Regions from separate parts of the Thiogranum longum genome, predicted to be linked through region 1. Evidence: predicted binding sites of a transcription regulator. Region 1 holds the regulator's gene; each other region holds the start of a gene.
The links. The regulator FNR, encoded in region 1, switches genes on or off when oxygen is low (the NO sensors DNR and NnrR bind a similar motif). The targets are predictions, from matches to a motif close to TTGATNTANATCAA.
Positions count from the first base shown of each region.

Region 2: a site for FNR is predicted at 2,711-2,724, ahead of ppk2 (polyphosphate kinase 2). Genes of this name have one in related genera too.
Region 3: a site for FNR is predicted at 3,719-3,732, ahead of hemN (oxygen-independent coproporphyrinogen III oxidase). Genes of this name have one in related genera too.

Region 1 is NZ_SMFX01000001.1:2,907,457-2,915,154, forward strand. Features, by position in the region: gene hisB (imidazoleglycerol-phosphate dehydratase HisB) at 1-452, opposite strand, end outside; gene fnr (fumarate/nitrate reduction transcriptional regulator Fnr) at 601-1,368, shown strand; gene DFR30_RS14155 (OmpW/AlkL family protein) at 1,483-2,127, shown strand; gene ccoN (cytochrome-c oxidase, cbb3-type subunit I) at 2,199-3,614, shown strand; gene ccoO (cytochrome-c oxidase, cbb3-type subunit II) at 3,630-4,259, shown strand; gene DFR30_RS14170 (cbb3-type cytochrome oxidase subunit 3) at 4,265-4,435, shown strand; gene ccoP (cytochrome-c oxidase, cbb3-type subunit III) at 4,428-5,360, shown strand; gene ccoG (cytochrome c oxidase accessory protein CcoG) at 5,364-6,794, shown strand; gene DFR30_RS14185 (FixH family protein) at 6,800-7,309, shown strand; gene DFR30_RS14190 (hypothetical protein) at 7,371-7,634, shown strand; gene dtd (D-aminoacyl-tRNA deacylase) at 7,621-7,698, opposite strand, start outside.
Region 2 is NZ_SMFX01000001.1:1,054,956-1,062,653, forward strand. Features, by position in the region: gene ppx (exopolyphosphatase) at 1-1,337, shown strand, start outside; gene DFR30_RS05325 (hypothetical protein) at 1,346-1,618, opposite strand; gene ppk2 (polyphosphate kinase 2) at 1,642-2,625, opposite strand; gene dcd (dCTP deaminase) at 2,823-3,392, shown strand; gene DFR30_RS05340 (DUF3108 domain-containing protein) at 3,404-4,189, opposite strand; gene purN (phosphoribosylglycinamide formyltransferase) at 4,186-4,845, opposite strand; gene purM (phosphoribosylformylglycinamidine cyclo-ligase) at 4,838-5,896, opposite strand; gene DFR30_RS05355 (DUF2066 domain-containing protein) at 6,036-7,091, shown strand; gene DFR30_RS05360 (CDP-alcohol phosphatidyltransferase family protein) at 7,102-7,647, shown strand; gene hda (DnaA regulatory inactivator Hda) at 7,644-7,698, shown strand, end outside.
Region 3 is NZ_SMFX01000001.1:2,063,169-2,070,866, forward strand. Features, by position in the region: gene DFR30_RS10175 (MFS transporter) at 1-780, opposite strand, end outside; gene aroC (chorismate synthase) at 799-1,899, opposite strand; gene DFR30_RS10185 (hypothetical protein) at 2,040-2,228, shown strand; gene hemN (oxygen-independent coproporphyrinogen III oxidase) at 2,286-3,665, opposite strand; gene prmB (50S ribosomal protein L3 N(5)-glutamine methyltransferase) at 3,906-4,826, opposite strand; gene DFR30_RS10200 (SCO family protein) at 4,877-5,512, shown strand; gene DFR30_RS10205 (copper chaperone PCu(A)C) at 5,509-5,976, shown strand; gene asd (archaetidylserine decarboxylase) at 5,982-6,866, shown strand; gene DFR30_RS14325 (hypothetical protein) at 6,922-7,323, shown strand; gene DFR30_RS14330 (sigma-70 family RNA polymerase sigma factor) at 7,370-7,698, shown strand, end outside.

The DNA.
Region 1 (7,698 bases):
ACTGTTGCCTTGGCATGATTCACAAAGCCTTGAAAAAACTCATGAAAAAGATCCACGTCAAAATCACCGATACGGCCGCGCGCAAAATTGACGTGATAGTCCAGCCCCGGTCTACCGGAAAAATCAATGACCACGCGCGACAGGGCCTCGTCCAACGGTACGTACGCGTGCCCGTAACGACGAATCCCTTTTTTATCACCCAGGGCCTCATTAAAGGCCTGTCCCAGTGCAATTCCGATATCTTCCACAGTGTGGTGGGCATCGATGTGCAAATCCCCTTTTGCCTGTATGGCTATATCCAGCAGGCCGTGGCGGGAGATCTGGTCCAGCATGTGCTCCAGAAAGGGCACACCCGTATCAAATTCAGAATTGCCGGAGCCGTCCAGATCGAGCTTTACACCAATCTGTGTTTCCAGGGTATCGCGCTGAATCTGCGCTGTTCTCGCCGTCATGGTCAGGATTTCGTTACAGTTGATCGGATTGACCTGAATCCTATCTGAAATCGCACAGTTAGAGAACCATTCTTTACTCATATAATATAGTTGCCGACAGTGTGTCGTTTTGCACATAATGCGTACAAACCATCCAGCAGGTCGTGCCATGCCCACTCGAAAACAGGAAAAAGTCGTCTCCCTGAAAGAGATTACGGTTGCCTGCCAGGAATGCAGCCTGAATGAAATCTGCCTCCCTGTGGGTATTGATAAAAACGATATGGAGCAGCTGGATGCCATTATCGACCGCAAGCGGCCGCTGGCGCGTGGGGACCACCTGTTTAAAGTCGGTGATCGCTTTCGCGCGCTGTACGCCGTACGTTCCGGCTCACTGAAAACCTTCGCAACATCCGAGGATGGCCAGGAGCAGGTAATGGGTTTTCAACTACCCGGCGAACTGGTTGGACTGGACGCCATTGCCCACAACAATCACCCACTGACAGCCAGGGCCCTGGAAACCACCAGCGTCTGTGAAATCCCCTTTGATCAACTCGAAGCACTGAGCACTCAGCTACCCGACCTGCAACGCCAGATGTTACGCGTCATGAGTCAGGAAATTCATGATGACGAGCAAAGCATGCTGGCACTGGGCCAGCGCTCCGCTGAAGAAAGGCTTGCTGCCTTTCTCATCAGCCTGTCCAATCGCTACAGGCGACGCGGCTTTTCCTCCACCCAGTTCAACCTGACCATGTCACGCGGCGACATTGGAAACTACCTTGGACTGGCGCTGGAGACTGTCAGCCGATTGTTTACCCGCTTCCAGAACGAAGGCCTGCTGAAAGTCGAGCGCAGGCATATCGAACTTCTGGATCGTGATCGTCTGTGCCAGTTCTCATCTGCCAACTGCGACGCTGACAACCCTGTCTCCCGCACCTGATCCTCTCCCGCCACAGCCACGAAGTTAATGCTGTTTTGATCTGAATCAATGCCGCTCACCCGGCACTCACGCAAAGTACACCTCAACCCCGCATGTCTACAGAGGAGTACAACGATGGGTACCTTGAAGAACGCCATGATCGGTACAGTACTGGTCAGCAGTTTTGCTTCCATGCCACTCATGGCCTATGAAACCGGTGATTTTGTCGCCCGGGTCGGCTGGGCGCACCTGGCGCCGAATGATGATGCCGATGATTTTTCCGGACTCCCCGGCACCACTGTCAGTGTCGAGGATTCCGATACGCTCGGCGTCTCTTTCACTTACATGTTCACTGATAACCTTGGTGTAGGTCTGCTTGGTGTCTGGCCATTTACCGTCGATATCAAGGGTGACAAGGGTGCTCTGGCGGGTACAGGCAAGGTTGCCGACACCAAGGCATTACCTCCCACTGTCACGCTGCAGTATCACTTCAACTCCGGTTCCAACCTGCACCCTTACGTCGGCGCAGGCATCAACTACACTTATTTCTGGGATGAAAACACCAATGGCGCACTGAGTGGTACGCAGCTTGATCTCGATGACAGCTTCGGCCTTGCTGCTGAGGCCGGTCTGGATTACGACATCGGTAACGGCACCCTCATCAGCGCCCAGGTGTGGTATGCCAGGATTGGTACCACCGCGGATTCGTCTGCCGCCGGCAAGGCAGATGTTGATATCGATCCCTGGGTCTTCATGCTGGGTGTCGGCAAGAAGTTCTGAAGTAACAGCAGGCGTGGCGAAAACCGTCACGCCTGCTTTTGTCCAATCTTTCTCTCATAACAGGAAACGCCATGGACTCACAGACCACATACAACTACAAGGTTGTGCGCCAGTTTACCGTGATGACTATCGTATGGGGCATCGTCGGCATGCTGGTCGGCGTCTTTATCGCCGCCGAGCTGGTATGGCCGGAGTTAAGCTGGGATCTGCCCTGGTTAACCTTCAGCCGCCTGCGCCCACTGCATACCAATGCCGTCATTTTTGCTTTCGGTGGATCGGCGCTGTTTGCGACTTCATATTATGTCGTGCAGCGCACCTGCCAGACGCGGCTGTTCTCTGACAAGCTGGCAGCATTCACCTTCTGGGGGTGGACGCTGGTGATTGTTCTGGCTGCTATCACCCTGCCACTGGGTATCACCACCAGCAAGGAATACGCAGAACTGGAATGGCCCATTGATATTCTCATCACTGTGGTCTGGGTGTCATACGCCATCGTATTTTTCGGTACCATCATGAAACGCCGCGTCAAGCATATCTATGTGGCGAACTGGTTCTATGGTGCATTTATCCTGACCGTCGCAGTTCTGCACCTGGTCAACAGTGCCGAGATACCGGTAAGCCTGACCAAATCCTATTCGGTCTACCCGGGTGCCATCGACGCCATGGTGCAGTGGTGGTATGGACATAATGCTGTGGGTTTCTTCCTGACGGCCGGATTCCTCGGCATGATGTACTACTTCGTCCCCAAACAGGCGGGGCGCCCTGTGTATTCCTATCGCCTGTCGGTGGTACACTTCTGGGCCCTGATCTCAACGTATATGTGGGCCGGCCCGCATCATCTGCACTACACGGCATTGCCGGTATGGGCACAATCATTGGGCATGGTGTTCTCGCTGATTCTGCTCGCCCCTTCATGGGGTGGCATGATCAACGGCATTATGACGCTGTCGGGCGCCTGGCATAAACTTCGTGATGATCCGATCCTCAAGTTCCTGATCGTGTCGCTGTCCTTCTACGGAATGTCTACCTTCGAAGGCCCGATGATGTCGATCAAGACTATCAATGCACTGTCTCACTACACCGACTGGACTATCGGCCACGTGCATTCCGGTGCGCTGGGCTGGGTTGCCATGGTGTCGATCGGCTCGGTCTACTTCCTGATTCCAAAACTGTTCGGGCGTGAGCAGATGTACTCTATCAAGCTCATCGACTGGCACTTCTGGATGTCAACCATCGGCGTCGTGCTGTACATCGTCTCCATGTGGATCTCCGGCATTATGCAGGGCCTTATGTGGCGGGCTGTCAATGATGACGGCACGCTGACCTACAGCTTTGTCGAGTCACTGGAAGCCATGTACCCCTACTACTTCGTCCGCTTCCTGGGTGGTGCGCTGTTCTTCAGCGGCATGTTGGTGATGGCCTACAACGTTATCAGGACCACTTCCGGTGCCGAACCTGCCGATGCCCCGGTCCCACAGACGGCGTGAACGAGGAGAATTATCATGAGTCATGAAGTCGTCGAAAAAAATATCGGTCTGATGGCGGTACTGATCCTGCTGGTCATCAGTGTCGGCGGGCTGGTCGAAATTGTTCCGCTGTTTTTTGTGAAGAGCACAACGGAGCCTGTCGAAGGGTTAAAACCCTACACGGCACTGCAACTGGAAGGGCGTGACATCTATGTACGTGAAGGCTGTTACCTCTGCCATTCACAGATGATCCGGCCGTTCCGCGCCGAGACAGAACGCTATGGTCACTACTCGGTGGCGGGTGAGTTCGTATACGACCATCCATTCCAGTGGGGATCCAAACGCACAGGCCCGGATCTGGCACGTGTTGGCGGTCGTTACAGTGATGACTGGCACCGTGTACACCTGACAAATCCACGCGATGTCGTTCCGGAATCCAACATGCCGAGCTTCCCCTGGCTGGGGGAAACCGAACTGGATGGCAAGCTGATCAAAAAGAAAATGCGCGTCATGAATATGCTCATCAGCGCCACCTGCAATGGTTGCGATACCTACAGTGATGCGGAAATCGAACAGGCCCCGGAAACACTCAAGGGCAAAACCGAGCTGGATGCACTTATCGACTACCTGCAAGTGCTCGGCACCAGCATTTCATCACGGAGGTAAGCGTCATGGATCTCAATACATTGCGTGGCATCACCACGGCACTTGCACTGATCGCTTTCCTTGCCGTCTGTATCTGGGCCTGGAGCAAAAACCGCAAGAGTGCCTTCGACGAAGCGGCGAACCTGCCGTTCGCCGATGACAGTAATCTTGAACCAAAGGATGCAAGCCATGAATGAAGCAAACCTTGCACAGGATTTCGCCTTCACCAGTGAATTCTGGAGTGGCTGGATCATCGTTTTAACGCTGGGCAATATCTTTGCCTGCTGGTGGCTCATACGCTGGACCGCCAAACGGCGTGCCGGTGAGGCTGCCGAGGGTGATACCACCGGGCACACCTGGGATGAGACACTGGCCGAATACAACAACCCGATGCCGCGCTGGTGGTTGTGGATGTTCTATATCACCATGATCTTCGGACTGGGCTACCTGGTACTGTACCCGGGGCTCGGCAGCTTCCGCGGTGTGCTGAACTGGACCCACCAGAATGCCTACGCGAAAGAAATGGAAGCGGCAGATGCCAAGTTCGGGCCCTTGTTTGCCCAGTATGCCACCAAGCCGGTTGAGCAACTGGTTCTGGACCCCAGGGCATTGCGCATTGGTGAACGGCTGTTCGTCAACTATTGCGCCAGTTGCCATGGTTCAGATGCAGGTGGTGCCCCGGGCTTCCCGAATCTGCGCGATACTGACTGGTTGTACGGCGGCAACCCGGAAACGATTACCACTACCATCCTCGATGGTCGCAGCGGCGTTATGCCGGCCTGGAAAGCGGTACTGGGTGACCAGGGCATAAAAGAGGTCACTGCCTATGTTGTCAGTCTCAGTGGTCGTGATGCTGACACTTCGCTGGTAACTGCCGGGAAACAGCATTTCGCAACCTACTGCGCTGCCTGCCACGGCGCTGACGGCAAGGGCAACCCGGCACTGGGTGCGCCAAACCTGACCGACAAGACCTGGTTGTACGGTGCGTCGGCCGGTGTCATCGCCAAGACCATCGCCAATGGGAGAAACGGACACATGCCGGCACACCGCAACTTCCTTGGTGAAGACAAGGTGCATCTGCTGGCAACCTATGTGTACAGTCTGTCCAACGGGAAACGCTAGTCCATGACAGATGTCCAGGCACCACCCACGCAAACCTCGTCCAGCCCGGAGCCACAACCTGGCTCCGGAATGGACGAGATGTATGCCAGCCACAAGAAAGTCTACCCACGCGAAGTGCACGGCACATTTGCCCGCCTTCGCACCCTGGGCGTGGTGGTTTTGCTTGGCCTGTTCTATGGTACTGCCTGGTTGACCTGGGATGGCCACCAGGCTGTCCTGTTTGATCTTCCGGCACGTAAATTTTATATCTTTGGCCTGACATTCTGGCCACAGGATTTCTTTTACTTTGCCTGGCTTCTGGTCATTGCCGCACTTTCACTGTTCTTCTTTACCGCCCTGGCAGGACGACTGTGGTGTGGCTACGCCTGCCCGCAAACCGTCTGGACCGAGGTGTTTCTATGGATAGAACGCAAGGTGGAAGGCAGCCGTAACCAGCAGATCAAGCTCGATAAAAGTGATCTGACACCGGTTAAATTCCGTACCAAGGCACTCAAACACTTTATATGGATCAGTTTCGCATTGTTCACGGGCTTTACCTTTGTCGGCTATTTCACACCCATCCGTGATCTGACTGTTGAATCGATGAACTTCAACCTGGGACCCTGGGAGACCTTCTGGGTGTTCTTTTACGGTTTTGCCACCTACGGGAATGCCGGCTGGTTGCGTGAGCAGGTGTGCATTTACATGTGCCCTTATGCGCGCTTCCAGAGCGCCATGTTCGACAAGGACACGCTGGTCATCTCCTACGATGAACGCCGCGGTGAGCCACGCGGCTCACGTAAACGCAATGTCGATCCTGCCAGTGCCGGACTGGGTGACTGCGTCGATTGCACGCTGTGTGTGCAGGTTTGCCCGACGGGGATCGATATCCGCGATGGCCTTCAATACCAGTGTATTGGCTGCGCCGCCTGCATCGATGCCTGTGACGATGTCATGGACAAGATGGGCTATGCGCGCGGCCTGATACGTTATACAACAGAAAATGCCATGGCAGGACTGAAGACCCACCTGCTACGTCCCCGTATCATCTTGTACTCCATTGTGCTGGCGGCACTAAGCATCGGACTGGTGTACGCCATCAGCCAGCGTATGCCGCTGGAACTGGATATCATCCGCGATCGTAACAGCCTGTACCGGGAAACTCCGGATGGACTGGTGGAGAATGTCTACACACTGAAACTCATCAACATGGACGAGCAAGCTCACACCTTCAAACTCTCCACATCCGGACTTGAAGGCATGAGCCTTGCCATGGAGTCACCACTTGTCGAGGTACCTGCCGGCGTGGTGCGTAACCTGCCGGTTTCGGTCAGAATCGACCCGGTGGTACTTGATCGCACAGCCAATACCATTGAGTTTACGCTTCAGGCAGTCGATGATCCTGCACTGACACGCACTGAAACAGCACGTTTTCTTGGCCCCGTTATAAGGTAACCGCCATGCAGAAAACTACCGTATATGAATCTTCACCGTGGTACAGAAAGGCCTGGCCCGGCCTGCTGTTCATCCCGCCGGTCGGTGCCGTGCTGGGCGGCATATTGACCATTGTGCTGGCCGTTCAAAGCCCTCACGCCCTGGTTGTTGACGACTATTACAAGGAAGGACTCGCCATCAACCAGCACAAGCACCGCCTCGAAATGGCCAGGGACGCACAGCTTGATGCCTTGCTGCGCAGTGATGGCAGCCAGATTACCCTGTCACTACGCGGCAAAAAAATAGTCGATGATGGCGCTTTGGTCCTCCAGTTTATTCATGCAACACGTGCTGAGCTGGACAGAAGCGTTAAGCTGGAAACTCTTGGAGAAGGCCACTATGCCGCTCCTTCACCTGACTTGCCGACAGGCGTGTGGTATCTCCGACTGAGACCCGCAGACAATCGCTGGGAAATACGCGCCCGTATAAAAGGTGGCAGACAGTTTCAGGCACGCCTGAGTTCAGACGAACTCTGAACAACTACCGATGCGTGATAGCGCCCGATCTTTCACCGCTCAAACAGAGATGGAGGAACACATGTCAGATACACCCCTCATACAGCGAATCATCGCCGTATTCTGGCCATCTTTCCTGACCTCCGGCATTGCTACCGGGGCTTTCTTTACACTTTTTGATCCACAGGACCTGGTGCATATAGCCGGCCTGCCCGAGATCAGTCGCATGGGCGTCTACACGATCGGTTTCTTTCTGTTCTGGTTGCTGACAGCCGGCACCTGCGCACTGACCTGTTATTTCCAGAAGCCCTGCCATACTGACAACAACCGGGTCACACGGGCCTGACCTGTAACCAGAAAGTAACAGGCCCTGTGTTAACCAGCCCTACCTGCATGTCTGCGCCAAATTG
Region 2 (7,698 bases), 1.9 Mb from region 1:
GTGAGGTCACCGACCGTGCGCTGGCTTGCCTGGAGCGGTTTGGGCAGCGTATTCGCAACCTTCCTCACGGCGATGTTCGCGTCGTCGGTACCAACACCTTGCGCGTTGCCACCAATGCTGAAAAATTTGTCGCTGAGGCACAGCGTCTGCTGGGTCATTCAATCGAAATTGTTTCAGGCCGCGAGGAGGCGCGCCTGATCTACCTGGGTGTTGCGCATGGCCGTGCCGCACGGGAAGGCCGGCGACTGGTTGTAGATATTGGTGGTGGTAGTACCGAGCTTATTATCGGTGAAGGTGGTGATTCCCTTCTGCGTGAAAGTCTGTATACCGGCTGCGTCAGCACCAGCAAGGAATTCTTCGATGGTGGTGAGATAACAGAAAAACGCATGAAAGCGGCCATTCTTAATGCCAGTCTTGCGATTCATCCTGTGGCGCAGGATTTCAGGGCAGGCAAGGGCAGGTGGGAGGAGGCGGTGGGCTGTTCGGGCACCATCAAGGCCATCAGGAATATCGCCCAGGCCGAAGGCTGGTGTGACACCGGTATTACGCTCAAATCCCTTTACCAGATGCGTAACCGGTTAATCAAACAGGGGCATGTTGACAGGCTCAGGCTCGAGAGTCTGAAGGAAGATCGGTCGCCGGTACTGCCTGGCGGACTTGCCGTCCTGATTGCTGTTTTTGAAACCTTGGGCATCAAACAAATGCGGGTTTCGGGGCAGGCGCTGAGGGAAGGGCTGCTGTACGACCTGGTCGGACGAATCCAGCACAGGGATGCGCGTGATGCGACGGTGGATTCGGTTGTCAGGCGCTGGAACCTTGATGTCGGCCATGCTGATAACGTGATGCGTACTTCCCTGTTACTGTTCGCGCAGGTCGAGAAAGACTGGAAACTGATCGAGGAGAACCGGCAGCTACTGAAATGGGCCGCGCAACTGCACGAGATTGGTTTGCAAATCTCGCACGGTGCCTACCACAAGCATGGTGCGTACATACTGATGCATGCTGATCTTCCGGGGTTCTCGCGTACCGAGCAGGCTCTTCTGGCAACACTGGTTCTGAATCACCGGCAGAAAATTCGCCTGAACAGTTTCGATGAGCTGGTCAGCCGCGCGCAAAAGCCGGGCCTGCGTCTGTGCATTCTGTTGCGCCTTGCTGTCCTGTTTCACCGTGGGCGAACCGATGAGCAGGTGCCAGATGTTTCAATGGAGCTCGACAGGGAAAAAATAATACTCACATTTCCCGAACGCTGGCTGGAACAGCACTCTCTGACCGACGCAGATTTGCAGAAAGAGGCCCGCTATATTGAGGCCGCGGGATTGTCGCTGGACTACCGTTAGCTGTGATGTCAGGCGTTCTTTTTTCTGAGTTTCTTTTTGATCTTGCTTTTTTTAATGGCTTTTTTTGATTGTTCTTTTACGTATGACTCCATCTGTTTGCTGAGTTTGCGGTGCTTTTCCCTTATGACATCTACATCACCCTTGATCCTGGACTTGGCGTTCTTGACCTTGAGCAAGGCTTTTTCGGCTCGTCGGGCGGCTTTTTCTGCCTTCCTGGCTGCTTTGCGGGCCTTCTTGATAATCAGGTCGAGTTTTTTCTCGGAGGGTTTTTCTTTGGGCACAGCTGTAATCTCCTTGCCTGACGTTATCCCTGAAAAACGGTGGATGATTCACGGTTATTCATGGTCCTGGTAGACCCTACGATGAGCGGGTCCGGTGCTCGCGCTACTATCGGGTCCTTGCTCGGATAATCGAGTTGATGCAGGTAATGCCGCATGCAGTTTATTCGGGCGCGCTTTTTGTCATCCGATTTGATGACAGTCCACGGGGCGTCTGCTGTATCCGTATAGAAAAACATGGTGTTCTTTTCGCGGGTGTACTCATCCCACCTGTTGAGGGATTCGAGATCAATCGGACTCAGCTTCCACTGCTTCAGTGGATCATGACGTCGCGCATGAAACCTGCGCAACTGTTCCTGGCGACTGACCGAGAACCAGAACTTGAACAGGTGCATCCCTGAATTGACGAGCATACGCTCGATCTGTGGTACCTGGCGCAGAAATTCAAGATGTTCGTCCGGAGTACAAAACCCCATTACACGTTCAACACCGGCGCGGTTGTACCAGGAGCGATCATAGAAAACCATTTCACCACGTGTTGGAAGATGTTGTATGTATCGCTGGAAATACCATTGGCCAATTTCACGCTCGGTCGGTTTTTCCAGTGCGACAACATGGGCAGCGCGCGGATTCAGGTGTTCCATGAAGCGTTTTATGGCCCCCCCTTTCCCGGCGGCATCACGACCTTCAAACAGTGCGAGGATGCGCTGGCCACTCTCTTTCACCCAGGCCTGCACTTTCAGCAATTCAATCTGAAGCAGGTGTTTTTCGTTTTCATATTCTTCCAGGCTGATTTTCTCGGGATAAGGGTATTCTCCCAGTTCATAGCTGATCTTCAGCAACTCTTTGCCACCGATAATCTTTGGCGAATCCATTACTTTGTGGGGGTTGGTCATGCGCTTCATCAGTTTGCGAAGCTGCTTTTTGTTTCTTTTCCTGGCGACTACAGGTTTCACCTTTTCGGGGCCAGAATTCTGGATAACGGACACATCTCTCAGGTTAGTCGACACAGCTTTTCCTTTGACGTCGTGATTTTCTGAATTTGGATACTTGTACAAGTATAGTCAGTATCTGTCGGGGTGAGTAGAAAATGCCATGATCCAGGTCAAACTTCAGCGAATCTGCCCTGGATTCATAACGTAGCCACTTTTTTTACGCCTTGTTTCCCGGTATCGTTGCCGCTCGAATTTTCAGTGCAGGGCAGACGATGTCAATTAAATCCGATCAGTGGATTCGCCGCATGGCGGAGCAGGAAGGCATGATTGAGCCATTCGTGGCGGGACAGGTGCGCGAGCACGAGGGGACGGGCCGGGTCATTTCCTACGGCACGTCCAGCTATGGCTACGACATACGCTGCGCGGACGAATTCAAGATTTTCACCAATATCAATTCTGCCGTGGTCGACCCCAAGAATTTTGATGACAACAGTTTTGTCAACGTGAAGTCTGACGTCTGCATTATCCCGCCCAATTCCTTTGCGCTGGCGCGCACGGTGGAGTATTTCCGTATTCCACGCGATGTGCTGACCATCTGCCTGGGCAAGTCGACCTATGCGCGTTGCGGAATTATTGTCAATGTCACTCCGCTGGAGCCGGAGTGGGAAGGGCATGTCACACTGGAGTTCTCCAACACCACACCGTTGCCGGCCAAGATCTACGCCAACGAGGGGGTGGCGCAGGTGTTGTTCCTGGGCGCCGACGAGGTTTGTGAAACCTCTTACCGGGATCGTGGCGGCAAGTACCAGGGGCAGACCGGAGTGACTCTGCCAAAGGCCTGACAGCGGCCAGGCTAGTCGGCCTGGTCCTGGGCAAGGCGCGGGTTGAGATCCAGCTTCTGTAACAGGATTTCCACCTTTACGCCGGCCTTTTTCTGTTTCAGGAAACGTACCGGGAAGTAATCCAGTGCCGGTGCACCCCATACCAGGCTTTTGTCTTTTTTGTCATCCTTGCGTTCAGCGCGGATCGTCTCATAGTCACCGAACGGGAGTGCAATGGTTTCTTTGCCAGTCACCTCGAATACATAGTGTTTGATGCGTCCACGGGTAGCGACCGGGTATTCGAGCCGGGTTTTGCCGTCGCGAAGATCGAGCAGCATGGCCATCTGCATCACCAGGCTGTCGAGTGTGCCTTCGGGCATTTCTATATCCCAGTGCTTACCGGCCCCGCGGTTGGTAACGCGCAGACGTTTCCAGTCGAACAGCAGGTGGGCGTTGTCGTCGTCATCGCCTTCTTCCCGTTCAGAACGAAATTCAAGCGGCTTGATGGTGCCGTCAACGTAGCGCCAGCGGCTACTCTGTACGGATGTGTCTGATCCGAGCAGGGCGGCAACACCGGTCGATTTCGAGCGCTGCCGGTACAGGTATTCGTCAGCGCCCTTGTGCATCAGGGAGAAGGTGGCCTCGCCAACCTTGATGCCGTTCACGCGTACGATGTAATCGGCGACAAACTCCGGAAAGGGTTCTTCTGCTCCGGCCACTATAGGTAGCGCGGGCAAGGATGTGATGACAAGTACGGTGAGCATGGCGAAGTGGCGTGCCAGCAGGCCGGATCTTCTGTTGTCAGGGTGTCGTGTCACGCTGCCTCCAGTTGTTTCGGTGCATCCAGCACTTCGCCATCGAAGTGCAGGCCATCGTCTTCCAGACTGACACGGCCTTCAGCAATCCACTGTATGACAGTGACATAAAGACGGTGTTCCTGTTCCAGCACGCGTTGTTCGAGTGTATCGGCATTATCGTCTGGCAATACGGGTAGGCGTACCTGTGCGATGACCGGGCCACCATCGAGTTCTTCAGTCACGAAATGGACGCTGGCGCCGTGTTCGGTGTGGCCGGCTTCGAGAGCACGACGGTGGGTGTCGAGGCCGCGAAGCTCGGGTAGCAGGGACGGGTGTATGTTAATCAGGCGACCGCTGTAGTGGTGTACAAACGCCGGTGAAAGGATGCGCATGAAGCCGGCCAGCACGACCAGCCCGGGCTTGAACAGGTCGATCATGCCCTGCAGGGCGTGATCATAAGCTTCGCGGTCAGGGTAATCCGCGGCGTCCAGCACCAGTGTGTCGATTGCGCGTTCACTGGCGCAGGCAAGTCCGGGCGCATCGACACGGTTACTGATGACGGCGCTGACCACGGCCGGCAGTTCTCCTGCGTCGATGGCTTCGAGTATGGCTTTCAGGTTGGAGCCACGGCCCGAGATCAGTACCACCAGCTTCAGGGGGGCATGCGTTTCAGTCATTCAGCTCGACGCGCGCCTCGCCTTTGCCGGATTTCACGCTGCCCAGTTGCCAGGCATTTTCGCCCTGTGCTTCAAGCAGCGCGAGGGTCGCATCACAGTTGGACTGCGGTACACAAATGACCATGCCAACGCCGCAGTTGAGGGTGCGGTACATTTCAAAACTGTCGACGTTACCCTGTTCCTGCAACCAGCGAAACACGGCGGGCCATTGCCAGCTGCCGGTGTCGATGCTGGCGACGGTATTGTTTGGCAGCATGCGCGGTAGATTCTCCGGCAGGCCACCACCGGTAACGTGGCACAGGCTGTGGACTTCGACTTTTTCCAGCAGCGCCAGCAGTGACTTGACGTATATGCGGGTCGGTTCCAGCAGCCAGTCAATCAGGGGCTTGCCCTCCAGCGGCATGTCGAAGCCGGCGCCGCTGACTTCAAGGATTTTACGAATCAGTGAATAACCGTTGGAGTGTGGACCGGAGGAGGCCAGTGCAATCAGTGCATCGCCGGCCTGTACTGACTGGCCATCGATGACCTTGTCTTTTTCTACAATGCCGACACAGAAGCCGGCCAGGTCGTAGTCCTCGGCCTTGTACATGCCGGGCATTTCCGCGGTTTCACCACCGATCAGCGCGGCACCCGCCAGTTCGCAGCCACGGCCAATGCCTGTCACCACGTCGGTGGCAATATCGACGTCCAGCTTGCCGGTGGCGTAGTAGTCGAGAAAGAACAACGGTTCCGCGCCCTGCACGATAATGTCATTGGCGCACATGGCCACCAGGTCGATGCCGATGGTGTCGTGTTTGCCGCTGTCAATGGCCAGTTTCAGCTTGGTGCCGACGCCGTCTGTGCCGGACACCAGTAGCGGCTGGCGGTAGCGGTCAAGCGGCAGTTCGAACAGCGCGCCGAAACCTCCCAGGCCGGATACCACACCGGGACGGCGGGTTTTGGCGACTACGGGCTTGATGCGTTCGACGAGGGAATTGCCGGCATCGATATCGACGCCGGCATCACGGTAACTGATCGATGAACCGGAAGATGAGGGTTTCTGGCCGGACACGGCGGACTCCAAACGGGAAATGCGTAATGTTACTAGGAAACTACCCCGGGCGAAATGCACCCGTATGTTGATCCGTGGGTACTGAGACCACTTATCGACCTATGGTAAGGTACAGACTCGATATTTTCGGGGATAGTTGATGAGTGGATTGAGGCTGCGCCAGGTGCTGATCTGTTGTCTGTGCTTGCTGGTGCTTGATCAGAGCGCGTTGGCAGCGCGTCTGGACAACCTGTTCCAGGCCGATGCGCCGGCTAGCGGGCGCGATCCGGCGGCGCGCCAGGCAGCACTGAAACAGGCGCTGGCCACGGTGCTGGTGCGTATCACGGGTGATGCAACCCTTGCCAATAACGGACAAGCTCGTACGTTACTGCGCGAACCCGGCCGTTTCGTCGCCCAGTACCGGTTTAACGAAACGCCGGCGCGCAAGCCGGGTGCAGCCCCGGAACTGCACCTGTGGGCACAATTTGATGAAGTCGCCCTGACGCGCGCGCTACGCGACCTGGGCTTGCCCTACTGGGGTCGGGACCGACCGGACGTACTGGTGTGGCTGGCAGTGGATGACGGTGGCAAACGCTTCCTGGTATCGGATACCAGCCGGAATTCACTGGCTGATACGTTGCACGATGCGGCGCAGCAAAGTGGCTTGCCGGTCAGCCTGCCGCTGCTTGATTTACAGGATCAGCGGGCGGTGAGTTTCTCCGACCTGTGGGGTGGCTTCCTGGGTCCGGTACAGAAAGCATCGGAGCGCTACCGCCCACAGGTCGTGCTGGTTGGTCGTGTGGACCGTTCGCGCAGTGGCTGGAACGGCCAGTGGACGTTGCTGGGTGCTGGTGCCAGTCATAACTGGACGGTGCACGGTGTCAGTGCTGAAGATACTGTACAAAAAGGACTGTCCGAGTCGACCAGCCTGCTGGCATCGCGCTATGCGGTGGTAGCCAGTGACCAGGGCAGTCGACAGGTTTCCGTGCAGGGAATCGACCGCCTGGAAGATTTTGCCCGGGTACAGGGCTACCTGTCATCGCTGAGCCCTGTTGAACAGGTCCAGGTGGCAATGGTGAAAGGTGACGAAGTGCAGTTTTCCCTGCAATTGAGCACCAGCGAACAAAGCCTGGTACGACTGATCCGGCTGGGCCATGTGCTTGAGCCGCTGAGTACTGGAGCCGATGCCCTGTGGCAGTTCCGGCTGATCCGCTGAAGACATCGGTATGCGCGCGCGCGATATTCCCAACCTGATCACTATTGGCCGTATCCTGCTGGTCATCCCGGTGACCTGGGCGCTGCTGGACGGGCGTTACGCGCTGGCGCTGGCACTGTTCTTTATTGCCGGATTTTCCGATGCGCTGGACGGCTTTCTCGCCAAGCATTTCCACTGGACCAGTCGGCTTGGTGCCTTGCTCGATCCGCTTGCAGACAAGGCGTTACTGATTTCCTGCTATGCAGCACTCACATGGAACGCTTTGTTACCGGCCTGGTTATTCGGGCTGGTGGTATTACGTGACGTGGTCATTGTCAGCGGGGCGGTACTGTATAACTTCCGTGTAGAGCGGCTCGATGCACGGCCCACGCTGGTGAGTAAACTGAATACCCTGTTGCAGATCGTGCTGGTGTTGCTGGTGATCTTTCACCAGGCCACCGGTTATGGCGACAGTCAATGGATCACCTGGCTGGTTTATGCCGTTACCCTCAGTATACTCTGGAGCGGACTGGACTATGTGATCACCTGGGGTCGTCGGGCAAGGGATCATTCATGAGTCGTCAGCTGGCGCTGGAGCTCCAGCTGCGGGCCTCCGCACGTTTCTCAA
Region 3 (7,698 bases), 840 kb from region 1:
TCGCGGCAACCAGTGATGCATGCGCAGAAACACTCCGATCTCTGCAACCACGCCAAGTGCCCACAGCTGGCCGATGGCTGACTCGCTGTAACCATGATCTGTGAGATAGAGGCTGTAGAAGGTGTAATAAGGTCCGTGGCTGGCCTGGATCAGGAAACACACCAGCAATAAAGAAATAACCGCCGGTCTTCGCAATACCGTCAGGATCGGTTCGTGGCCCATTGCCTGCTGTCCTGCCGCGCGTTCAGGCACGGCCAGGCTGCTGAACCAGATCGCGGCAAACAGCAGCACAAGCACCTCAGGCAGCAAGCCGGTACCGGTAAAATCCAGCACGGCGCCAAGCCCTGCGACAGAAACGATGAAGCCGATCGAACCCCACAGACGGATGCTGCTGTAGCGGTGTGTTTCATCCCCCAGGTGGCTGAGCGTGGTCGCCTCGAACTGTGGTAGTGCGGCGTTCCAGAAAAAACTGAACACACCCATCACCAGTGCCAGCCACCAGTAGCCGTGCGCAATAAAGACACCGCAGAAAGACAACGCCGCCAGCAGGCTGGCAATGCGGATAATCCTCATGCGCCGGCCGGTGTGATCGGCAATCCAGCCCCAGATATTGGGCGCAATGATTTTGGTCGCCATAATAATAGCGATCAACTCACCGATCTCAACCGCGTTGAATCCCTGCGACTTGAGATACAGGCCCCAGTACGGAATCAATGCGCCAAGGGAGGCAAAATAGAAAAAGTAGAAACCGGAAAGTCGCCAGTACATGACGTCAGGCAAACCGAACTGCCGCAATGATCACTCGGGGGCTGCGGGGATCACAGGGGTTGCGGACTGAACGTCTGCGTTCTGCGCCCGGTGGCGCAGCAAATGATCCATCAGCACAATTGCCAGCATGGCTTCGGCAATTGGTGTCGCACGAATGCCGACACAGGGGTCATGGCGTCCGGTGGTGATGACTTCAACCGGGTTACCGTGAATATCAACCGTACGCCCGGGCAGGCGCAGGCTCGAGGTCGGCTTCAATGCAATGCTGACCAGAATGTCCTGCCCGGAGGAAATACCACCCAGCACACCGCCCGCGTGATTACTGAGAAAGCCCTGCGGGGTCATCTCGTCACGGTGTTCCGTACCCTTTTGCGCCACACTGTCAAAACCGGCCCCGATTTCGACACCCTTGACTGCATTGATACTGACCATAGCGTGTGCAATCTCGGCATCCAGGCGATCAAAAATCGGCTCACCCAGACCGGGAATCATCCCGGTCGCGACCACATTTACCCGTGCACCGACCGAGTCACCTGCCTTGCGCAACGCATCCATGTAGGTTTCCAGTTCTGGCACCTTGCCAGGGTCGGGACAGAAGAACGGGTTCTGGCCCACTGCGTCCCAGTCTTTCAACTCAAGTGCAATGGGACCAAGCTGGGCCAGGTAGCCACGGATCTCGATGCCGCAGGACTGCCTGAGATATTTTTTTGCAACGGCACCCGCTGCGACGCGCATAGCCGTTTCACGCGCCGATGAACGACCACCACCCCGGTAGTCGCGGATACCGAATTTCTGCTGATAGGTGTAGTCCGCATGGCCGGGACGGAAACGATCCATGATGGTCGAGTAGTCCTTGGAACGCTGGTCGGTGTTGTGAATGATCAAACCAATGGGCGCACCGGTGGTTTTACCCTCGAATACACCCGAAAGGATATGCACCTCGTCAGCCTCGCGGCGCTGGGTGGTATGGCGTGAGGTACCGGGTTTACGGCGATCCAGGTCATCCTGCAGGTCGGCCTCGGACAGCTCCATACCGGGCGGGCAACCGTCCACGATGCAGCCGATGGCCGGCCCGTGACTTTCACCGAAACCGGTGACGGTAAAGAGTTTTCCAATGCTGTTTCCCGACATGGGGGCTTATTGTACAGGACTTTAGGCGCAGGGGAATTGCCTGCGGGTAGACCTGAAACCAGCATGGTTAAAGGCGCCGGGCGTTACGCCGTTATTAAACCCGTAACCTTCAATCAATCCGACCAGACAAGGGGATCACAGTGAGCCACCGGGGAAACGCCATCGGCACCTATTTTGGCAAGCCGATTTTTGAATCCATTGAATTACAGAACGAACCCTATGTGTTCGACCGCATCGCACAGTATGAAGACGACGAATTCCCGCTCGATCGCCTGAGTGAAAATGAAGTTCTGGTAGAACCCGGCCTGATCTACCGCCACAAGGATTGACACATCTCTCTTGCCAGGAAGGCACTGATTCACCGTGTCATTCGCAATGACGGGGGGCTAAATCAGCTTCGAGAAACGTACTTCCTGGTCCGCACGATAACGATCGAACACCTTGCAGATATTTCGAATCAGCAGACGGCCGCGTTCGCTGATGTGGATGTATCGCTCATCGACTTCCAGCAAACCATCAGCCTGCATTTGCTGTAACTGTTGCAGCTCAGCGGCAAAATAATCATCAAAATGGACGGCAAACTCGCTTTCCACCCGCCGGATATTCAGACTGCCGTGGCAAATCAGCTGCTGGATCACTTCTGCCCGCAAACGATCGTCGTCGTCTATCGCCACGCCGCGCGCGACCGGCAGGCGTGCTTCATCCAGGTCGCGGTAATAATCACGCACATCGGTATGGTTCTGGGTATAACCGCCCGGCATCGAACTGATTGCACTGACGCCCATGGCGACAAGATCTGATTCAGCGTGTGTCGAGTAACCCTGGAAGTTCCTGTGCAGACTGCCGCTACGTTGCGCCTGGGCCAGTTCATCGTCGCGTAACGCGAAGTGATCCATACCGATGTACTGGTAACCGGCGTCTGTCAATCGCTCGATAGTCAGCGCCAGGATGGCCAGCTTCTCATCGGAATCCGGCAGGTCTTCGGTATTGATACGCCGTTGCGGCTTGAAGCGCTCTGGCAGATGGGCGTAGTTAAACACGGACAAACGTTCAGGCCGTGCAGCAATCACGGCTTCCAGTGTGGCCGAAAAACTGTCCACGGTCTGTAACGGCAAGCCATACATCAGGTCCATGTTGGTGGAACGAAATCCCAGCCGACGCGCCTCGTCGAGGACGGCCAGTGTTTCGTCCAGCGGCTGTTCCCGGTGCACGGCTTTCTGCACAGCCGGGTTGATGTCCTGCACCCCCAGGCTGAGCCGGTTGAAACCCAGTTCACGCAAAACGCCCAGCGTATCCTTGCGCAGTTCGCGCGGATCAATCTCAATGGAATATTCACCACTGTCGTCTTCGGCAAGGTGAAAATTCTCACGCAGCACAGCCATTAACTCGCAGAGTTCCTGTTCGCTGAGGAAGGTTGGCGTACCCCCACCGAAATGCAGCTGCTCCACACGGCGGTCCGGATCAACCAGCGACGCCTGCAGGCGAATTTCCCGGTACAGGTAATCAAGATAGTTGCGGGCCCGGCTGCGGTCGGCGGTGACAATCTTGTTGCAGGCGCAGTAATAGCAGACATGGGCACAGAACGGGATATGCACGTATAGCGACAGGGGCCGCCCAGTTTCGTTACTGGCATGTACCCAGTGCTGGTGCTCGGCCGAACCCACTTCCGGCCTGAATTCCATGGCAGTCGGGTAGGATGTATAGCGCGGACCACTACCGGCATAGCGCCGTATCAGATCAGCGTCGAAATCGACCGTCTGCTGCATGCTCTTCTCCCCTGTATTGAGGCGGAGTCTAGGCTGGTGGCCCATCAGCCACCTTGACCTCGGTCAAGAGAACGCTCATCACGCTCCAGCTCCTCCAGAAACCCGCTGGCCGCACCCGGCGAATTCATAACGTATTCTGTTGCGGCGCGAAGCTCCTCGATTTCAAACAAGGCCTGCTCGACCGGGTCAACGTACGGGTGTGCTGTTTTCGTTCTTTCTAATATGGATTAATATTCGCTACTAACTACATAGAATACTTCGAAATACTCCCTGGAATTCACGCGTCTGGCCCGCATCAAGCAGGAACACACCGTGACCACCGCGCTCAAAGTCGAGCCAGGTAAAAGGCACGTCGGGAAAACATTCCATCAACATATCCTGACTGTTGCCAACCTCGACTACCAGTATGCCGTCATCCGCCAGCCAGTCAGCCGCCTGCGCCAGAATGCGCACCACAATGGCCAGTCCCGCCTGTTCGGCCCGCAGGCCCAGTTCCGGCTCGTGATGATATTCCTCGGGCAAGGCCTGCATTTCTTCATCAGGCACATAGGGCGGGTTGCTGATAATCAACTGATAGCGTGCCGGTTCCAGCGCATCGAACAGGTCGGACTCGACAAGCCTGACCCAGTCCTCCAGACCATGCCGCTCCACGTTGCGCTTCGCCACCGCCAGCGCCTCCGGCGAAATATCCACGGCATCGACCTCGGCATTGTCAAAATGGACGGCACAGGCGACGGCGATACAACCACTGCCGGTACACAGATCCAGCACCCGCTCGACATTGTCCGGCTCCAGCCAGGGGGTAAAACCCCGCTCGATCCACTCAGCCATTGGCGAACGTGGCACCAGCACCCGCTCATCGACATAAAATGGCAGACCTGCAAACCACGCTTCCCCGGTCAGGTAGGCTGCCGGCCTGCGTGTTTCAATACGCTGGCCCAGCAAATCCAGTACCACACTGCGTTCAGCTGTGGTCACATTGGCGCCCAGGTAATGCTCCGGAAAACCCACCGGCAGATGCAGTGCGTGGCTGACCAGTACCAGCGCCTCATCGAAGGCATTGTCAGTGCCATGACCAAATACCAGACCGTTTTCACGGAAACGGCTCGCACCCCAGCGCACCAGGTCACGGATGGTTTGTAGCTCTGCCTGATCGGCCATGCAAAATGATCCCTACCGTCGCGGCCGCGTCAGTGGAATAATACGCGCCCATGTTAAATTCAAATATCACGACCCGTGTCGCGGGGCGCATTATACCGGTACTGGCCGCTCTATGGTTGCTGACGTCCTGCAGCTCGCCCGAACCCCCTCAGCTGGCGGGTGGTACGCTGCTGCCCACGCCCCGCGAAGTGGTGCCTTTCACGCTGGTCGACCACCACAATGCTCCGTTTACCCGGGACTCTTTGCGTGGTCAGTGGAGTTTTGCCTTTTTTGGCTATACACACTGCCCGGATGTCTGCCCCAATGCCCTTGGCATGCTGAAACGGGTTGAGACGCTGCTTGAAGCCGATGGTGTGACGCCGCTGCCACGGGTCCTGTTTGTCAGCGTGGACCCGGCACGCGACACGCCAGAAGTGCTGGCAAGCTATGTTGCCTACTTTCACCCGGCCTTTGTCGGCGTAACCGGTGAAGACGCCGAACTGAAGCGCCTGACGCGTCAGCTCGGGATCCTCTACGGGCGCTCACCTGGCGAAACCGACAAGGACTACCTGGTCGACCACAGCGCAGCGATTATCCTGTTTAACCCGGAAGGCCACTACCAGGCACTGTTCAACGTGCCACACGATCCGCAAAAGATCGCTGCAGACTTTGTGGCCATCCGTAACTGGTATGAGGCAAGCCGATGAAACGAGAACTGAATCCCGCAACTGCCGGCAGAGAAAGCGCTCCGGGCAAATGGATGCTGTCTGTTTGCCTTGCCCTGTGGGCAGTAATGGCGAGTGCAGCCGACAGTCTTGAGATTGACCATGCCTGGATTCGTGAGGCCCCGCCCGGGGCACCAATGATGGCGGGCTACCTGTGCCTCGAAAATAACGCTGACGCCCCTGTCACGCTGGTTGGCGTAGAAAGTCCGCAGTTCGAATTTATTATGATGCACCGCACCGAAACCGTGAAGGGTATGGCGCGCATGCTGCACCAGGACAAGGTAGTGATAGCAGCAGGGAAGCGCGTCTGTTTTGAGCCCGGTGGACTCCACCTGATGATGCCCGCTCCTGAACCACGCCTGGTTGCCGGCGACCGGGTCGAACTGGATCTGCTGTTTGAGGATGAATCAAGACGGCGCATCACGGTACCGGTCAAGGCCCCCTGATACGCATGCCAGCCGTACCGACTGCATCCTGGCAGGACTACCTCAAGTCACTGCCGCTCTACCTGCTGCCCCATCACGCCATTTCCAGGCTGACATTGCGCCTGACGCGACTCCGTACCCGCTGGTTCAAAAACGCCTTTATTCACTGGTTCACCCATCAATACGACGTAAACCTGGATGAATCCCTGTATCGCCAGGCGCAAGACTTCGAGCATTTCAATGCCTTCTTCACCCGCGAACTGGCGCCTGGCACACGTCCCATTGAAGGTGATGCCTGCACGGTTGTGAGCCCCGCGGACGGACATATCAGCCAGATCGGTGACATTGACGATGACACTGTGTTCCAGGCCAAGGGACACAGCTTCAGCGTTACGGAACTGCTGGGCGGTGATACACAAGACGCCGGTCTGTTTCGCAATGGCAGTTTCATTACCGTGTACCTGTCGCCTCGTGACTACCATCGGGTACACATGCCGCTGGAAGGCAAGCTGCGCAGGACAATCTACGTACCCGGCCGCCTGTTCAGTGTTGCACCCCATACCACGCGCGTTATTCCGCGACTGTTCGCACGAAATGAGCGCCTGGTGGCCCTGTTCGATACCTGCGCCGGACCGATGGCCATGGTGCTGGTTGGCGCCATCAATGTAGCCGCCATTGAAACTGTCTGGGCAGGACTGGTCACACCCCCGCACCGCCGGCAGATTGAGGCCCGCGACTTCACCGATAGCGATATCATCCTGCAACGCGGCAGTGAGATGGGGCGTTTCAATATGGGGTCCACTGTCATCGTACTGTTCGGGGAACATGCCGTACGCTGGCAGTCCATGTTTGCTGCAGAAGCGCCGCTGCGCATGGGAGAAGCCATAGGATCAGCGGAAAACCCGCGTTAACCTTATCGGGTCCACTGCGTTAGTCGTCTATCAGGAACCCCTGGAGGATGACACCATGAACCTGATCACACGCACCATTCCCGCCCTGCTGCTGGGCCTGTCCGGACTGACCCTGAGCGGGGCCAGCCAGGCCGACAGCAGCTTCAGCGTTACCATTTCAAGTGGCTATGCCACGCCCCGTGCCAGCTTTGCCTACCACGACAGCTACCGGCCTGCAGGGCGAGCCTGCAAGATTTACCGTCGCCAGCCGGTATACGTTGACCGCTACGTGGAAAAACACATATACAGGGACAACCGGCATAAAAGGCGTCATCACAGGGATGATGACCATGATTCCTACGGGAATCGCCACCACTATCGTAAATACCGTAACCGTGACAATCACCATTCACGCAAACATGATGACCATAACGACCGACGCCGCCACTCCGGTTATGCTGTTACCGCCCGTTACTGAGCCGCCGGTAAACCTGTATGCTGGACAGACACTGGAGCAGTTGTCCTTGAACCCACTGGAGGCAGGCATTCCTGCGTGCAAACCCGTGTCTGTCCAGACATCGCTGAACGATTTCCTTGCCGGGGTACAGAGTCGGGCCTATCACGTCGCCTATGGCGCTTTGTGGGAGCGCGAGGTTTCGCTCGACGTGGTACAGGACAGTATGCTGCGCTTTGTCGAATACTACCGCGACAAACCGGAAAAAGAGTGGCCTGCACTGTTCCGTACTGTCCTCAACAGCAAGATCAATGACCAGCGCCGAAAGCGCTTGCTGGGCAACACGACCCGCAAGTTACTATCACTCACCGGACTGGGGTATTCACGTGATAATGAGGA